3 regions of the Micromonospora sp. LOL_025 genome follow, and region 2 is predicted to be linked to each of the others. Evidence: riboswitches for the same ligand, from Rfam matches in the RefSeq annotation. Region 2 holds a riboswitch; each other region holds the start of a gene.
The links. Region 2 has a riboswitch for cyclic di-AMP ahead of ACFHW0_RS12710 (C39 family peptidase). Riboswitches for the same ligand answer to the same signal wherever they lie in the genome.
Positions count from the first base shown of each region.

Region 1: linked by a shared signal. The riboswitch ahead of ACFHW0_RS02350 (coiled-coil domain-containing protein) and the one ahead of ACFHW0_RS12710 (C39 family peptidase) in region 2 are both predicted to bind cyclic di-AMP.
Region 3: linked by a shared signal. The riboswitch ahead of ACFHW0_RS08065 (NlpC/P60 family protein) and the one ahead of ACFHW0_RS12710 (C39 family peptidase) in region 2 are both predicted to bind cyclic di-AMP.

Region 1 covers NZ_JBHMIR010000001.1:493,973-498,277, forward strand. The annotation lists gene ACFHW0_RS02340 (HelD family protein) at 1-1,777, shown strand, start outside; gene ACFHW0_RS02345 (cation diffusion facilitator family transporter) at 1,855-2,772, shown strand; cyclic di-AMP (ydaO/yuaA leader) riboswitch at 2,926-3,057, shown strand; gene ACFHW0_RS02350 (coiled-coil domain-containing protein) at 3,071-4,165, shown strand; gene ACFHW0_RS02355 (SRPBCC family protein) at 4,253-4,305, opposite strand, start outside.
Region 2 covers NZ_JBHMIR010000007.1:231,116-235,420, reverse strand. The annotation lists gene ACFHW0_RS12715 (acyltransferase family protein) at 1-1,099, shown strand, start outside; cyclic di-AMP (ydaO/yuaA leader) riboswitch at 1,368-1,508, shown strand; gene ACFHW0_RS12710 (C39 family peptidase) at 1,737-2,582, shown strand; gene ACFHW0_RS12705 (alpha/beta fold hydrolase) at 2,688-3,431, shown strand; gene ACFHW0_RS12700 (CDP-glycerol glycerophosphotransferase family protein) at 3,454-4,305, opposite strand, start outside.
Region 3 covers NZ_JBHMIR010000004.1:266,794-271,098, forward strand. The annotation lists gene ACFHW0_RS08060 (N-acetylmuramoyl-L-alanine amidase) at 1-1,970, opposite strand, end outside; cyclic di-AMP (ydaO/yuaA leader) riboswitch at 2,209-2,342, shown strand; gene ACFHW0_RS08065 (NlpC/P60 family protein) at 2,355-3,395, shown strand; gene dcd (dCTP deaminase) at 3,451-4,029, opposite strand; gene ACFHW0_RS08075 (pyridoxamine 5'-phosphate oxidase family protein) at 4,108-4,305, shown strand, end outside.

The DNA.
Region 1 (4,305 bases), on a different contig from region 2:
CTTCTACCAGGCCACCCCCGCGCAGCCGCTGGGCGTGGTACGGCGACGCACGATCCAGTCCTCCGCCGAGCGGGTCACCCGGATCGAGGACGACCTGCTCGATCCCGTCGCCGCGCCCGCCGACATGGCGGTGGTCGGCGACGGCGCGCTGCTGGCCACGCTGTCGAAGGCCACCGGCCGGGGGATGCGGGACATCGTCGCCACCATCCAGCGGGAGCAGGACGAGGCGATCCGCTCCCCCGGCTCGGGCGTGACGATCGTGTCCGGCGGTCCGGGCACCGGGAAGACGGCCGTCGCCCTGCACCGGGCCGCGTACCTGCTCTATTCCGACCGCAGCCGGTTCGCCGGGGGCGGCATCCTGGTGGTGGGCCCCTCGTCGGTCTTCGTCGAGTACATCGCCTCGGTGCTGCCCTCGCTCGGCGAGGACACCGCCACCCTGCACTCGCTGGGCACGCTCTTCGCGGGCATGACCGCCACCCGCACCGATCCGCCGGCGGTGGCGGCGGTGAAGGGTTCGCTGCGGATGCGGCGGGTGCTGGAGCGGGCGGCCCGGGACGGGGTGCCGGACGGCCCGACCGAGCTGCGCCTGCTCTACCGGGGCGCGCTGCTCCGGCTGGAGCGCCGCGAGCTGGACGGCATCCGCGACCGGGCGATGCCCCGGGGCGCCCGGCGCAACGAGGTGCGCCGGGCCGGCTTCGACGGGGTCTTCGCCGCGCTCTGGGCGCAGGCCCGCAGGTTGGGCGTCGGCCGGCTGCCCGAGCAGCGCGCGTTCGAGGACGAGATCGCCGAGCGGCCGGAGTTCCGGGAGTTCCTCAAGGCGTGGTGGCCCCGGCTGCACCCCCGGCACGTGCTCGGCTGGCTGGCCCGCCCGGACCGGCTGCACCGCTACGCCGGGGGGATCCTCTCCCGCGCCGAGATCCGGCTGCTGGCCGACGCGTACCGGCGCCTCGACGCCGCGGGGCTGACGATCGCCGACATCGCGCTGCTCGACGAGTTGGACGCGTTGCTCGGCAAGCCGATGCGGCCGGCCCGGGCGAAGCGGGACCCGTTCCAGCTGGCCGGCGGGGTCCGCGAGCTGAGCACCTTCGCCGACCGGCAGCGCGCCGCCCGCGACGCGGCCCGGGAGCGTCCCGACGACTACCGGGAGTTCGCGCACGTGGTGGTCGACGAGTCGCAGGACGTCTCGCCGATGCAGTGGCGCATGATCGGCCGGCGGGGCCGGCTGGCCTCGTGGACGGTGGTGGGCGACCCGGCGCAGACGGCGTGGACGGGGGATCCGGAGGAGCTGACCCGGGCCCGGGACCAGGCGTTGGGCCGGCGCAAGCGGCACCACTTCACCCTCACCACGAACTACCGCAACTCGGCGGAGATCTTCGCGGTGGCGGCGGCCGAGATCCGTCGGCTGCACCCGGACCTCCCGCTGCCCAGGGCGGTGCGCTCCACGGGCGTCGAACCGGTCGAGCTGGTGGTGCCGCCGGCGGAGCTGGAGGCCGCGGTGGTGGCGGCGGCCGGCGCGCTGCTCGCCGAGGTCGAGGGCACGGTCGGCGTGATCACGCCGGTGCCCCGCCGCGACGAGGTGGCCGGCTGGCTGGGCGGGCTCGGCGCGCCGCGCCTACAGGTGGTGACCAGCCTGGAGGCCAAGGGCATGGAGTACGACGGGGTCGTCCTCGTCGCCCCGAGCGAGATCCGGGCCGACCCGGGGTCGGGGGTACGGACGCTCTACGTGGCGCTGTCCCGGGCCACCCAGCGGCTGACCACCGTCGACCCGATCGGCTGAGGATCCGTTACTTGCACACATAGCGATGTGAGCATAAATTGAACGCGAATCCGGATCCCCAGAGGGAGGATGGGCGCGTGGGCGCAGGTCATGACCACCATCACGGGTCGGTGGCGAACGCCGCGCACCGCCACCGGGGCCGGCTCTGGGCGGCGTTCGGGCTGCTCGCCGGCCTGATGGTGGTGGAGGCGGTGGCGGCCTTCCGCACGGGCTCACTGGCCCTGCTGAGCGACGCCGGGCACATGTTCACCGACGTGCTCGGCATCGGCATGGCGCTCGCGGCGATCGCCGCCACCCGGCGGGCGGGCGCCGACCCGCAGCGCACCTTCGGCCTCTACCGGCTGGAGGTGCTGGCCGCGCTGGCCAACGCCGCGCTGCTCTCGGGGGTCGCGGTCTACGTCGTGATCGAGGCGGTGCGCCGCTTCGGCGACCCGCCCGAGGTGCTGGCCGGCCCGATGCTGGTGGTCGCCGTGCTCGGCCTGCTCGCCAACGTCGGCGCCTTCGCGCTGCTGCGCTCCGGGGCGAAGGAGAGCATCAACGTCCACGGCGCGTACCTGGAGGTCCTCGGCGACCTGCTGGGGTCACTCGGTGTGATCGGGGCCGCGCTGCTGATCGTCACCACCGGCTGGTGGTGGGCGGACCCGCTGGTGGCGGTCGGAATCGGCGTGTTCATTTTGCCGCGCACCTGGCGGCTCGGGCGGGCCGCGCTGCGCATCCTGGTGCAGGCCGCGCCGGAGCACCTCCAGGTCACGGCCGTGCACGACCGACTGGCCGCCGTGCCCGGCGTCGCCGAGGTGCACGACCTGCACGTCTGGACGCTGACCTCCGGGATGGAGGTGGCCTCGGCGCACCTGACCATGGCCCCCGGCGCCGAGGTCGGCGCGGTGCTGGGCGCCGCCCGGGCCGCGCTGCACGACGACTTTCAGATCGAGCACGCCACGTTGCAGATCGAGCCGGGAGCGTCGCCCGGGACCTGCGGGGCGGTCGAGTGGTAATGAGGACAACCTTAAATCTGGGAGAGTATTGTGGGCTTATGTCGGATTTGACTGTTAGTGGATGTACACCGTCCGTCACCTGCGGTGCACCAGTCACACCGGCACCGGTAGGCTCGGCTTCGGCCTCCGCCAGGCGGCACCCACCGGTGCCGGCGGTGGCCGCCGCCTAATCGCCCGACGGGGCGAACCGGGGAACCAAGTTCGTGGGGTGCATCCGCGTCAGCGGTAGGGATCTTCCGTCCCGAACCCGTCAGCTAACCCGGTCGGCGGCTGACGGAAGGACACGTGTATGCCAGTGATGGCACCCGTACGACGACGTGCCGCCCGGACGGCGGCCCTGATCGCCACGATGCTCGCCCTCGGCGCCGCCGTGGCCCCGGTCACCGCCGCCCCGGCGGCGGCCGCCACCCGCGCCGGCCTGCTCGCCGCGGCCCCCGGCCAGGACGAGGAGGGCGGCACCCCCGCCCTGCGGGCCCAGTTGGAGGCCGCCAGCAAGGGCTACCTCGACGCCAAGCGCGCCCTGGACACGTCGGCCAAGCGGCAGCAGCAGCTCGCCGCGCAGCTCAAGACCACCGAGGTCGAGCTGACCGCGCGCACCGCCAAGGTCGGCGAGATCGCGGGGGCCGCCTACCGCACCGGCCGCCTCAGCGTGGCGTCCGCCCTGCTCAACAGCAGCTCCCCGGACGGCTTCATGGACCGTGCCGCCGCCCTCGACGCGGTGGCCGCCAAGGAGGACCGGGCCCTGCGCGAGCTCCAGGAGACCCGGGACGAGGCCACCCGCACCAAGCTGGCCCTGGACGGCGAGATCCGGGAGCAGCGCAAGCAGGTCAGCGTGATGGCCAAGCGCAAGGAGCAGGCCGAACGGGCACTGACGGTCGCCAACCGCGAGCAGCAGCAACAGCAGCAACAGCGGCAGCAGTCCGCGGGCGGCGGCTCCTCGCCGGGCGGCAGCTCGAGCAAGACGGCGAAGGCGGCGCCGCGCAACTCCGACGGCTCCTGGCCGCGCGAGTCGTGCAGCGTCAACGACCCCACCCCCGCCAACGGCTGCATCACCCCGCGCACCCTGCACGCGCTCAACCAGGCCAAGGCGGCGGGCTTCACCCGTTACGTCTCCTGCTACCGCCCCGGCGGCTCGGGCGAGCACCCGAAGGGTCGGGCCTGCGACTTCGCGGCCCAGAAGGGCGGCTTCGGCGGCGACGCCTCCGGGGGCGACCGGACGTACGGCAACAACCTGTCGGCGTACTTCGTGCGCAACGCCGACCGGCTCGCCGTGCTCTACGTGATCTGGTACCGGCAGATCTGGCTGCCGAGCAGCGGGTGGAAGTCGTACAGCGGAGCCAACGGCGACCCGTCCAGCGACCACACCAACCACGTGCACCTGTCGGTCTACTGACGCCCGTGCCCCGGTGCCCCGCCCGTCGCGGGATCGCCGGGGCACCACGGCGCCCGTCGCCTCCGGCCGGGCCTGGCTGCCTCGCGGTCAGCCGCCCGGCGGCCCGGTCCGGTCCGTGTCGAGGGCCGCGGCGAGGCGCG
Region 2 (4,305 bases):
GGCCCGACCCACCGACACCCGTCGGGCGTTCTGGCGGCGCCGGGTGGCCAAGATCTGGCCGAGCCACGTGGTGCTGTGGGTGGCAGCCCTGGCGGTCGCGGCCTGGTTCGCCGACCCGGTGGACCGGTTCGTCGCGGTGGAGAACCTGTTCCTCCTCCAGGCGTGGGACCCCCGGCCGGGCCACTTCTACAGCATCAACACCGTCAGCTGGTCGCTGTCCTGCGAGTTCTTCTTCTACCTCTGCCTGCCGTTGGCGCTGCCGCTGATCCGCCGGGCCCGACCGTGGGCGCTGTGGGCCGTCGTGGTCGCGGTGCCGCTGCTCATCCTGGCGCTCTGGCCGGCCCAGGCGCTGGTGCCGGAGGAGAGCCGCTGGTGGTTCACCCAGGTCTTCCCGCCGGTGCGGTCGCTGGAGTTCTGGATGGGCGTGGCCGCCGCCGAGCTGATGCGGCGCGGCCGGTGGCGTGGGCCGGGCCTGCCGCTGGCCAGCCTGGTCTTCGTAGCGACGTGGGTGGTCGCCGCGCAGTGGGTCCGCGCCGAACTGTGGGCGGCGCTGCTCTCGGTGGCGTACGTCCTGGTCATCGCCGCGGCGGCGGACGCGGACGTGCGCGGGCGGCGCTCGCCGTGGCGGTCCCGTCCGATGGTCTGGCTGGGCGAGGTCTCCTTCGCCTTCTACCTGGTGCACGTCCTGGTGATGATCACCGTCCTGCGGCTCACCGGCGACTGGGGCGTCGGCTTCACCGGCTGGTGGGGGCCGGTGGTGGTGCTCGGCTTCCTGCTGGTCAACCTGGCCCTGGCCGGTCTGTTGCACCGCGTCGTCGAGACGCCGATGATGCGGTTGCTCACCCCGCGCAGGCCGGCCCGGGCGACGCCCCGTGACGGGGGCGACGCCGGGACGCACCCCGGCGGCCCCGGGGCGACGCCGCCGGGGGAGCGGGGCAACGCCGTGCCGCGCCCCCGGGCCGCCGACCCGCACGACGACCACCGACCGGCGTACGTCGACTCGCGCCGACCGGGAGCGGGTGCTCGACATCTGCGAGCGTCAGCCTGCTCGGCCCGGCGGCCGGAGTGTCCGCCGACGAAATCCCGACCGTTTCCGTGACGCCGGTCACCACGTCGGCGAATCGGTCATCCGGCGCGGCCCGGCTGATTCCCGCCGGGGTTTCGGCGCCGATGTCCGCCACTCGTCCCGTTGTCACCCGGAGGCGCCCGCATAAACGGTCGTCCCATTGAGTCGTGTCAGTGGCGAAGTGCCCGCAAAAACCGTCTCCCGATCAAGGTTTAGGCAGGTGGGACGGGGTTGGCAGGGCGCGGACCGGCCAGTAATGTCGGCGCGTCCGGTGCGGTACCCGATCGCCCAGAGGCGACGCCGCGCCGACCCGCCTAATCGTGAACGACGAACCGGGGACCCAGTGCTTGTTGGGGTGAATCCGTGGGCCGTGGGCCCGTGGTAGGGCGTTCTTCCCGCCCGAATCCGTCAGCTAACCCGGTCGGCGGTGTCGGAAGGAGTTCCATCCCCATGCCACACCCGTCCACCCCTCGGTTGTTCCGCCGTCTCCACGGCGCCGCGGTGCCCGCGCTCGTCCGCCCGCAGGTCACGAGCTGACCCACCGGTCACCGTCCGTCGCCCGGCATCCCGGGCGCATCCCCTGAGTGGTCCACCACCCGCCCGGACGCCCGTCCGCGCGGTCGGTCCGCCCTGCCCTCGGCGCGGACCGACGGCCGCTCGCCCCCAGCCCGTGGAGGAAACCGTGAAGCACCACCTCAAGCGACAGCTGCGTCGCCTCACGTCCGAGCGCCCGTACCAGCTGGCCGCCGCGTCCGCCGCGGCGCTCGTGCTGGCGTCGGGCACGGGCGCGCTGTTGGCCGGAGCCGACGAGGCCCCCGCCGCCGCGCAGGCCCCGGTGGCCGCGACCGAACTGCGGGACGACACCGCGGCCTCGCGCAGCCAGGCCAGGGCCGCGACCGCCCCGTCCAGCGCCGCCCCGGCCGCGTCCAGCGCGGCCCCGTCGGCCCGCGCCTCCAGCGCCGCCCCGGACCCGGACCTGACCCGCAAGCCGGAGCCGCCGAAGCCCCCGGCCGCCAAGACCCTGGACTACGACTACCAGGCCCAGACCACCTTCTACAACTGTGGTCCGGCGGCCGTCCGGCACGCCCTCAGCGCCGCCGGCATCGCGCGCAGCCAGGACGCCCTCGGTGCCCAGTTGGGTACCGACCAGATGGGCACCGACTCGGCCCAGGACACCACCCGCGTGCTGAACGCGGTGGTGAAGGGCGACCCGTACCGGACTCGGATGATCCCTGGTGGCGCGGCCACCCCGGCCCAGATGGACCGGCTCCAGGCTGACGTCGTCGCGGCCATCGCCGACGGGCGGGGCGTCGTGGTCAACGTCGCCGGCAGCGCCACGGACACCGACGGCGGCTGGCACTCCTTCCCCGGCGGCCACTACATCGCCGTGGTCGGCTACCAGGACGAGGGGCGGCTGGTGAAGATCGCCGACTCGGCGAACCCGGCGACCGCCTCGTACTGGATCAGCACCATCGCCCTGGCGAACTGGGCGGCCACCCGCGGCTACTCCGCCTGAGCGACACCGTCGGGCGTCGGCCCCCGGATTCCGGGGCCGACGCCCGATGTCGTGTCCGGGTCACGGCCCTCGCCCACGGCGTCCGGTGGGTGGCACACTGCGCCCATGATCGATGAATCGGGTGACCGGGACGGCCGGCGGGTGCTCCTGCTGCTGCACGGCATGGGTGCGACCGGCGACGTGTGGCTGCCCTGGGCGCCGCTGCTCGAGCGTCGGTGGGCGGGACGGTGGCTGGCGCCGGACCTCGCCGGCCACGGCTGGTCGCCGCCGCTGCCGGAGTACTCGTTCCCGGGGCTGGCCGCGCGGATCGCCGCGGGGCTCGCGGCGGGGGACCGGCTCGTCGTGCTGGGGCACTCCCTCGGCGGGGTGGTCGCTCTGGCACTGGCCGCCCGCAGCGCCGGGCTGCCCGTCGACGCCGTGGTCGGGCTCGGCATCAAGGCCGTCTGGTCGCCGGCGGAGCTGGCGAAGGCGGGTGAGTTGGCGGCCCGGCCGGTGACCTGGTTCGCCAGCCGGGACGAGGCCGCCCGCCGCTACCTGCGGGTGGCCGGCCTGACCGGGCTCTTCGCCCCGGACCATCCCGTCGTGGAGGCCGGGCTGCGGCAGGTCGACGGCCGCTGGCGGCTGGCGATGGACCCGGCCGCGTTCGGCGTGGGCGCGCCGGACCTGCCCGCCCTGCTGGCCGCGACCGACGTGCCCGTGCTGCTGGCCCGCGGCGAGCACGACCCCATGGTCACCGACGCCCAGCTCAAGGAGCTGGGCGTGCCGGTCGCCACCCTGCCCGGCCTCGGGCACAACGCCCACGTCGAGGCCCCCGAGGCGGTCCTGGACCTCGTCGACCCCTACCGCTGACCGTTCCCCACCCTGGGCGGCGTCAGGTGGCGGGGGAGAGCGTCGCCTCGTCCGGGTCGAGCGGCAGGCCGGCCCCGCCGGCGCGCGGGGCAGGTGCGTTCCACTCCCCGTCGAGCTGGCGCCGCGCGGCCTCCAGGAACGCCTCGGCGTACGACTCGGCGGGGAAGTCGCCCAGGTAGCGGCTCCGGGTGGCCCACCGCGCCGGGGCCAGCGGATCGGTGTCCAGCAGCGCGGTCAGCACCTCGTCCGCGTTGGACATGTCGCGCCGCAGCACGTAGCCCGACCCGGCGAGCGGGAACTGCTCACAGAACCGGTCGCCGGAGTCCACCATGTCGGTGACCGCGTACGGCTTGCCGGAGTAGAGGTAGTCGGAGATCACTCCGGACACGTCGGAGATCAGCGCGTCCGAGCGGTTCACGCACTCGGTGAGGGTCAGCTCGCGGCTGGCGGCGGCGCCGAAGACGTGCTGCCGGCCGCTGCGGGCCCGGTCCGCGGCCAGCAGCTCGGTGAGCCGGCCCAACTGCCGGGCGGAGGCCGGGTTCTGGGAGGTGTACGGGTGGGCGCGCAGGATCACCGTCGCGCCCCGGTCGAGCAGCCGGCGCAGCAGCGTCTCGGCCACCGGCAGGGAGCAGTAGTTCGCGTCCGCGTTGTGCCCGGTCCAGGTCGGCGTGTAGAGCACGGTCGGGTTGGTCCGGCCGTGCGCCGGCTCGGGGCGTACCTCGATCGACTCGACCTGCGGGCGGCCGACGACGACGAACTTCTCCGCCGGGATGTCCACCCCGGCGCGGGCGTACCGGTCGATGGCGGCCTGGCCGGCGACGAAGATCCGGTCGAAGATCGCCGAGACGGGGTTGGCGCTGGGGGCCTTGTCGCT
Region 3 (4,305 bases), on a different contig from region 2:
TACATGATCCGGTGACCGAACTGGACCTGCACGTACCTGTTGTCGCCCCGGACGACCGTCCGGTCGTGGGGGGCGGAGCCGTCGAACGTGGTGGCCCGGTAGTACTCGCCGGGGAGCAGGTTGCCGACGGCGTACCGCTGGCCGGCCGAGAGGGTGTACTGCAGCGGCGAGATCGTCTGGTACGGGACGCCCTCCGGGTACGCGGCCTGCTCCGGGTAGGCCCGGCCGTACACCGGGATGGTGGCCTTACCGGCCTTCGGGGTCACCACGAGCCCGACGGACCATTTCGCCGTCGGCTTGGCGGCGGGGTTGTGGAACCACCCCTTCTGGCCGAGGTACCAGATCGCGGTCCAGTCGCCCTGCACCTCGGCCAGCGCGTACGTCTGTCCGGCCGAGACCCGGGCGCCGTGGTCGGAGACGTACGTGGTGTTCGGGGTGCCGTCGGGTCGCAGCGCGATGTCGTTGAGCAGCGGCGCGTCGTGGCTCGGCGCGTTGTGCAGGAACAGCGCCGAGGAGCCGCGCAGCGGGCAGGGGGCGGTCGCCGGGGGCGGGTTCGGCACGCCCGGGGGCTGCCGGTTGCAGCCGGTGAAGGGCGGCTGGTTGGTGGCGAAGTCCGGGTCGATGGTGACCAGCCCGGTGCGGTGCGTGCCGGTCGAGAAGAACGGCGCCTTGAGCAGGTCGAAATAGTGCGACCAGTTCCAGTACGGTCCCGGGTCCCAGTGCATGCCGCGCACGTTCGCGGCGACGGTGCCGGGGACGTTGTCGTGACCGATGATGTGGTTGCGGTCCAGCGGGATGTTGTACGCCCGCGCCAGGTGGCGGACCAGCTTGGCCGAGGTGCGGTACATCGCCTCGGTGTACCAGGTGCCGTGCCCGGCGAAGCCCTCGTGCTCCAGGCCGATGGACTTGGAGTTCACGTACCAGTTGCCGGCGTGCCAGCCGACGTTCTTGGTCTTGATGTGCTGGGCGATGTGCCCGTCCACCGAGCGCAGGGTGTAGTGCCAGCCCACCCGCTTCGGGTCCTTGACCAGGTTGACGCTGGGACCGAAGTAGCCCTCGGTGTCGTGGATGACGATGTACTCGATCTTCTGCTGCGCGGGCCGGTTCCCCAGGTCGTGGTTGCCGTAGTCGCCCACCGTGGGGCCGTACTGCTGGTAGGGGGCCGGGATCCACTCGCAGGAGATGTCGCTCGGGCACTCAAGGCCGTCCGGCCGGGTGAGCTTGCGCAGGCGCAGCCGGTCCAGCCAGGAGCGGTCGGGCTGGATCGCGCGGCCGGCCAGCGTGACCCGCTGCCCGTCGTCGGTCACCCGGCTGTCGCCCGTGGCGATGGTGGCGTACACCTCGTTGGCGAAGGCCGCCGCGGCGTCGGCGCTGTCCGCGCCGGAGTACCGGGCCACCGCGCCGTACCAGGCCGCCGGGTCGGTGTCGGCGCCGACCGGGGCGCCGATCTCCTTCTGGTACGCGGCCAGCAGCGCCGCGCCGCCCCGGATGTTCGCCGTGACGTCCGTCCGCAGCGACTCCTCGCTGGCGCCGGTCAGGTCGGCGGCGGCGTCGACGGTCCGCAGTGCGGCCTCGGCGGGCGGCGGAGCGGCCGGCGGCTCGTGGGCCTCGGCCAGGGACGGGCGGGAGTCGTCGCCGCGCGGGTCCTCGGTGCCCTCGTCGTGGTGCGTGCCGCCGGACAGGGCGGCGACGTGTTCGGCGTCGGTGAGGTGCATCGGTCCGTAGCCGCCGCTGGTGCTGGGCGTGCCGGCGTTGGTGTCCCAGCGGGACTGCAGGTAGGAGACCCCGAGCAGGACGCTCTCCGGCACGCCGTACTCGGCCGCCGCGGCCGCGTACTGCTGCTGCCGGTCGTCCACCGGCGCTGCTGCGGCGGCGGATCCGGCGGCGGTGAGCGGCGTCGCGGCCATGGCGGCGGCCATGGCGGCGGCCAGCAGGACGCGTCTGCTCCTCGATGTCGCTGACAGGTGCATCAGACCCCCAGTTCGGACGGGCAAAGGTGGGGTCACCTTCGCCCCGTCCGCCGCCTCCGGTCAATACCTTTCCGTCAGACACTTCATGAGGAAGGAAATCTTCGTCGCCCGGGTTGCGGATTCGTCCGGCGCGGGTGGGCACGGAGTGTCACCGTCCGCAGGGTTGCGGATCGATAACGGTCGTCTCTACTCTGGTCATTCGTCGGCCGGTGACAATCCGTCCAACCAGGGCGGTGACGGTCCGACACCGCCGAGTCGCTCCCGAGCGAGCCGGGGACCCAGGTTCCCCGGGGTGAATCCGCGATCCTGCGGTAGGGCGCCCCTTCCCGCCCGAACCCGTCAGCTAACCCGGTAGGCGGTCCGGAAGAAGGAGTACGAAGCCCGGTGGCACACCATGCCCCGCGGCCACCGTCGACCCGGTCGGCCCTCGCCGACCCGGTGACGGCTGCGCCGCGCCCACGCTGGTACCGCTGCACCACCGCCCTCGCCGCCCTGGCCGCGTTCGCCGTCGTCCTGACCGGCGGCGCCACGGCGGCCCACGCCGAACCGACGGTCGCCGAGATCGAACGGCAGATCGACGAGGACTGGAACAAGCTCGAACCGGTCATCGAACGGCACAACGCCACCCGACAGGACCTGGCCGCCAGGCGGAAGCAGGCCGACGCGCTCGCCGCGCAGATCGGGCCGCTGGAGAAGCAGGTCGACCAGGCGATGGAGAAGGTGGGCGCGCTGGCCGCCCGCGCCTACAAGGGCGAGAACGTCTCCGCCGTCAACGCCCTGCTGGGCAGCCGCTCACCGAGCGAGATGGTCGGGCAACTCGAACTGCTCGACCGGTTCGCCCAGCACCAGCAGCAGGACGTGCGGCAGGTCGCCGAGCTGCGCGACCGGCTGGCCGCCCGGAAGGCGCCGCTGGACGAGATGGTCGTCCAGCTCAGCCGCACCGAGGCCCAGCTCGCGGCGAAGAAGAAGCAGATCAACGCCGAGATCGACCGGTTGCAGAAGCTGCGGCTGCGGATCTACGGCAACGGCGGTGGCGGGCCGCTGCGCCCCGCGCCCTGCCCCGCCAGCTATCCCGGCGGCGCGGCCGGCACCGCCGTGAAGTTCGCCTGCGCGCAGATCGGCAAGCCCTACGTCTGGGGCGCCGAGGGTCCGAACTCGTACGACTGCTCCGGCCTGATGCTCGCCGCCTGGGCCAAGGCCGGGGTCTCGCTGCCGCACAACGCCGCGCAGCAGCGCCGGGCCACCGCGACCGTCAGCCGGGGGGAGTTGCGCCCGGGTGACCTCGTCTTCTACTACAGCGACCTGCACCACGTCGGCATGTACGTCGGCGGGGGCTGGGTGGTGCACGCCTCCCGCGCCGGGGTGCCGATCAAGATGAAGAAGGTCGACGACGGCCCGATCCACAGCTACGGCCGACCCGGCTGAGGCACGCGGGGGGCCCTGCCCGGCGGGGGCCCTCCGCAGGCCCGCTAGGTCCGGGTCAGCGGGTCGGCCACGTGCGCCAGTGCTGCCAGGAACGGCTCGGGGTCGGCCCGCGCTGCCCCTGGTAGCGCGAGCCGTAGACGGCCGAGCCGTACGGGTGCTGCGCCGGCGACGAGAGCCGGAAGATGCAGAGCTGCCCGATCTTCATGCCCGGCCAGAGGGTGATCGGCAGGTTGGCCACGTTGGACAGTTCGAGGGTCACGTGACCGGAGAAGCCCGGGTCGATGAAGCCCGCCGTGGAGTGGGTGAGCAGGCCGAGCCGGCCCAGGGAGCTCTTCCCTTCGAGGCGGCCGGCGAGCTGGTCGCCGAGCGTGATCACCTCCAGCGTCGAGGCGAGCACGAACTCGCCCGGATGCAGCACGTACGGCTCGCCCTCCGGCACCTCGACCATCGACGTCAGGTCGTCCTGCTGCTGCGCGGGGTCGATGTGGGTGTAGAGGTGGTTGTTGAAGACCCGAAAGAGCTTGTCCAGGCGTACGTCGATGCTGGACGGTTGCACCAGCGCGGGCTCGAACGGCTCCAGCGCGAGCGTGCCCGCCTCGATCTCGGAGGCCAGGTCGCGGTCGGAGAGCAGCATCCGCACACCTTAGCGAGCGACACGGGTGACCTGCGTGTCGGAGTGCGTGTTCGAACGTTTGTTCGATAGAATGCCCGCATGGCTTCCTGGTCCGAATTCGCCGCCGACGAGCCCCGCCTCGCCGACGGGATCCGCCTTCTCATGCAGCAGTACGGGCCGGGCTTCGGCTACCTGGCCACCGTCCGCGCCGACGGCGGTCCCCGGGTGCACCCGGTCTCCCCGGTGATCACCGACGAGGGGCTCTTCTGCTTCGTCGTCGACTCGCCCAAGCGGCGC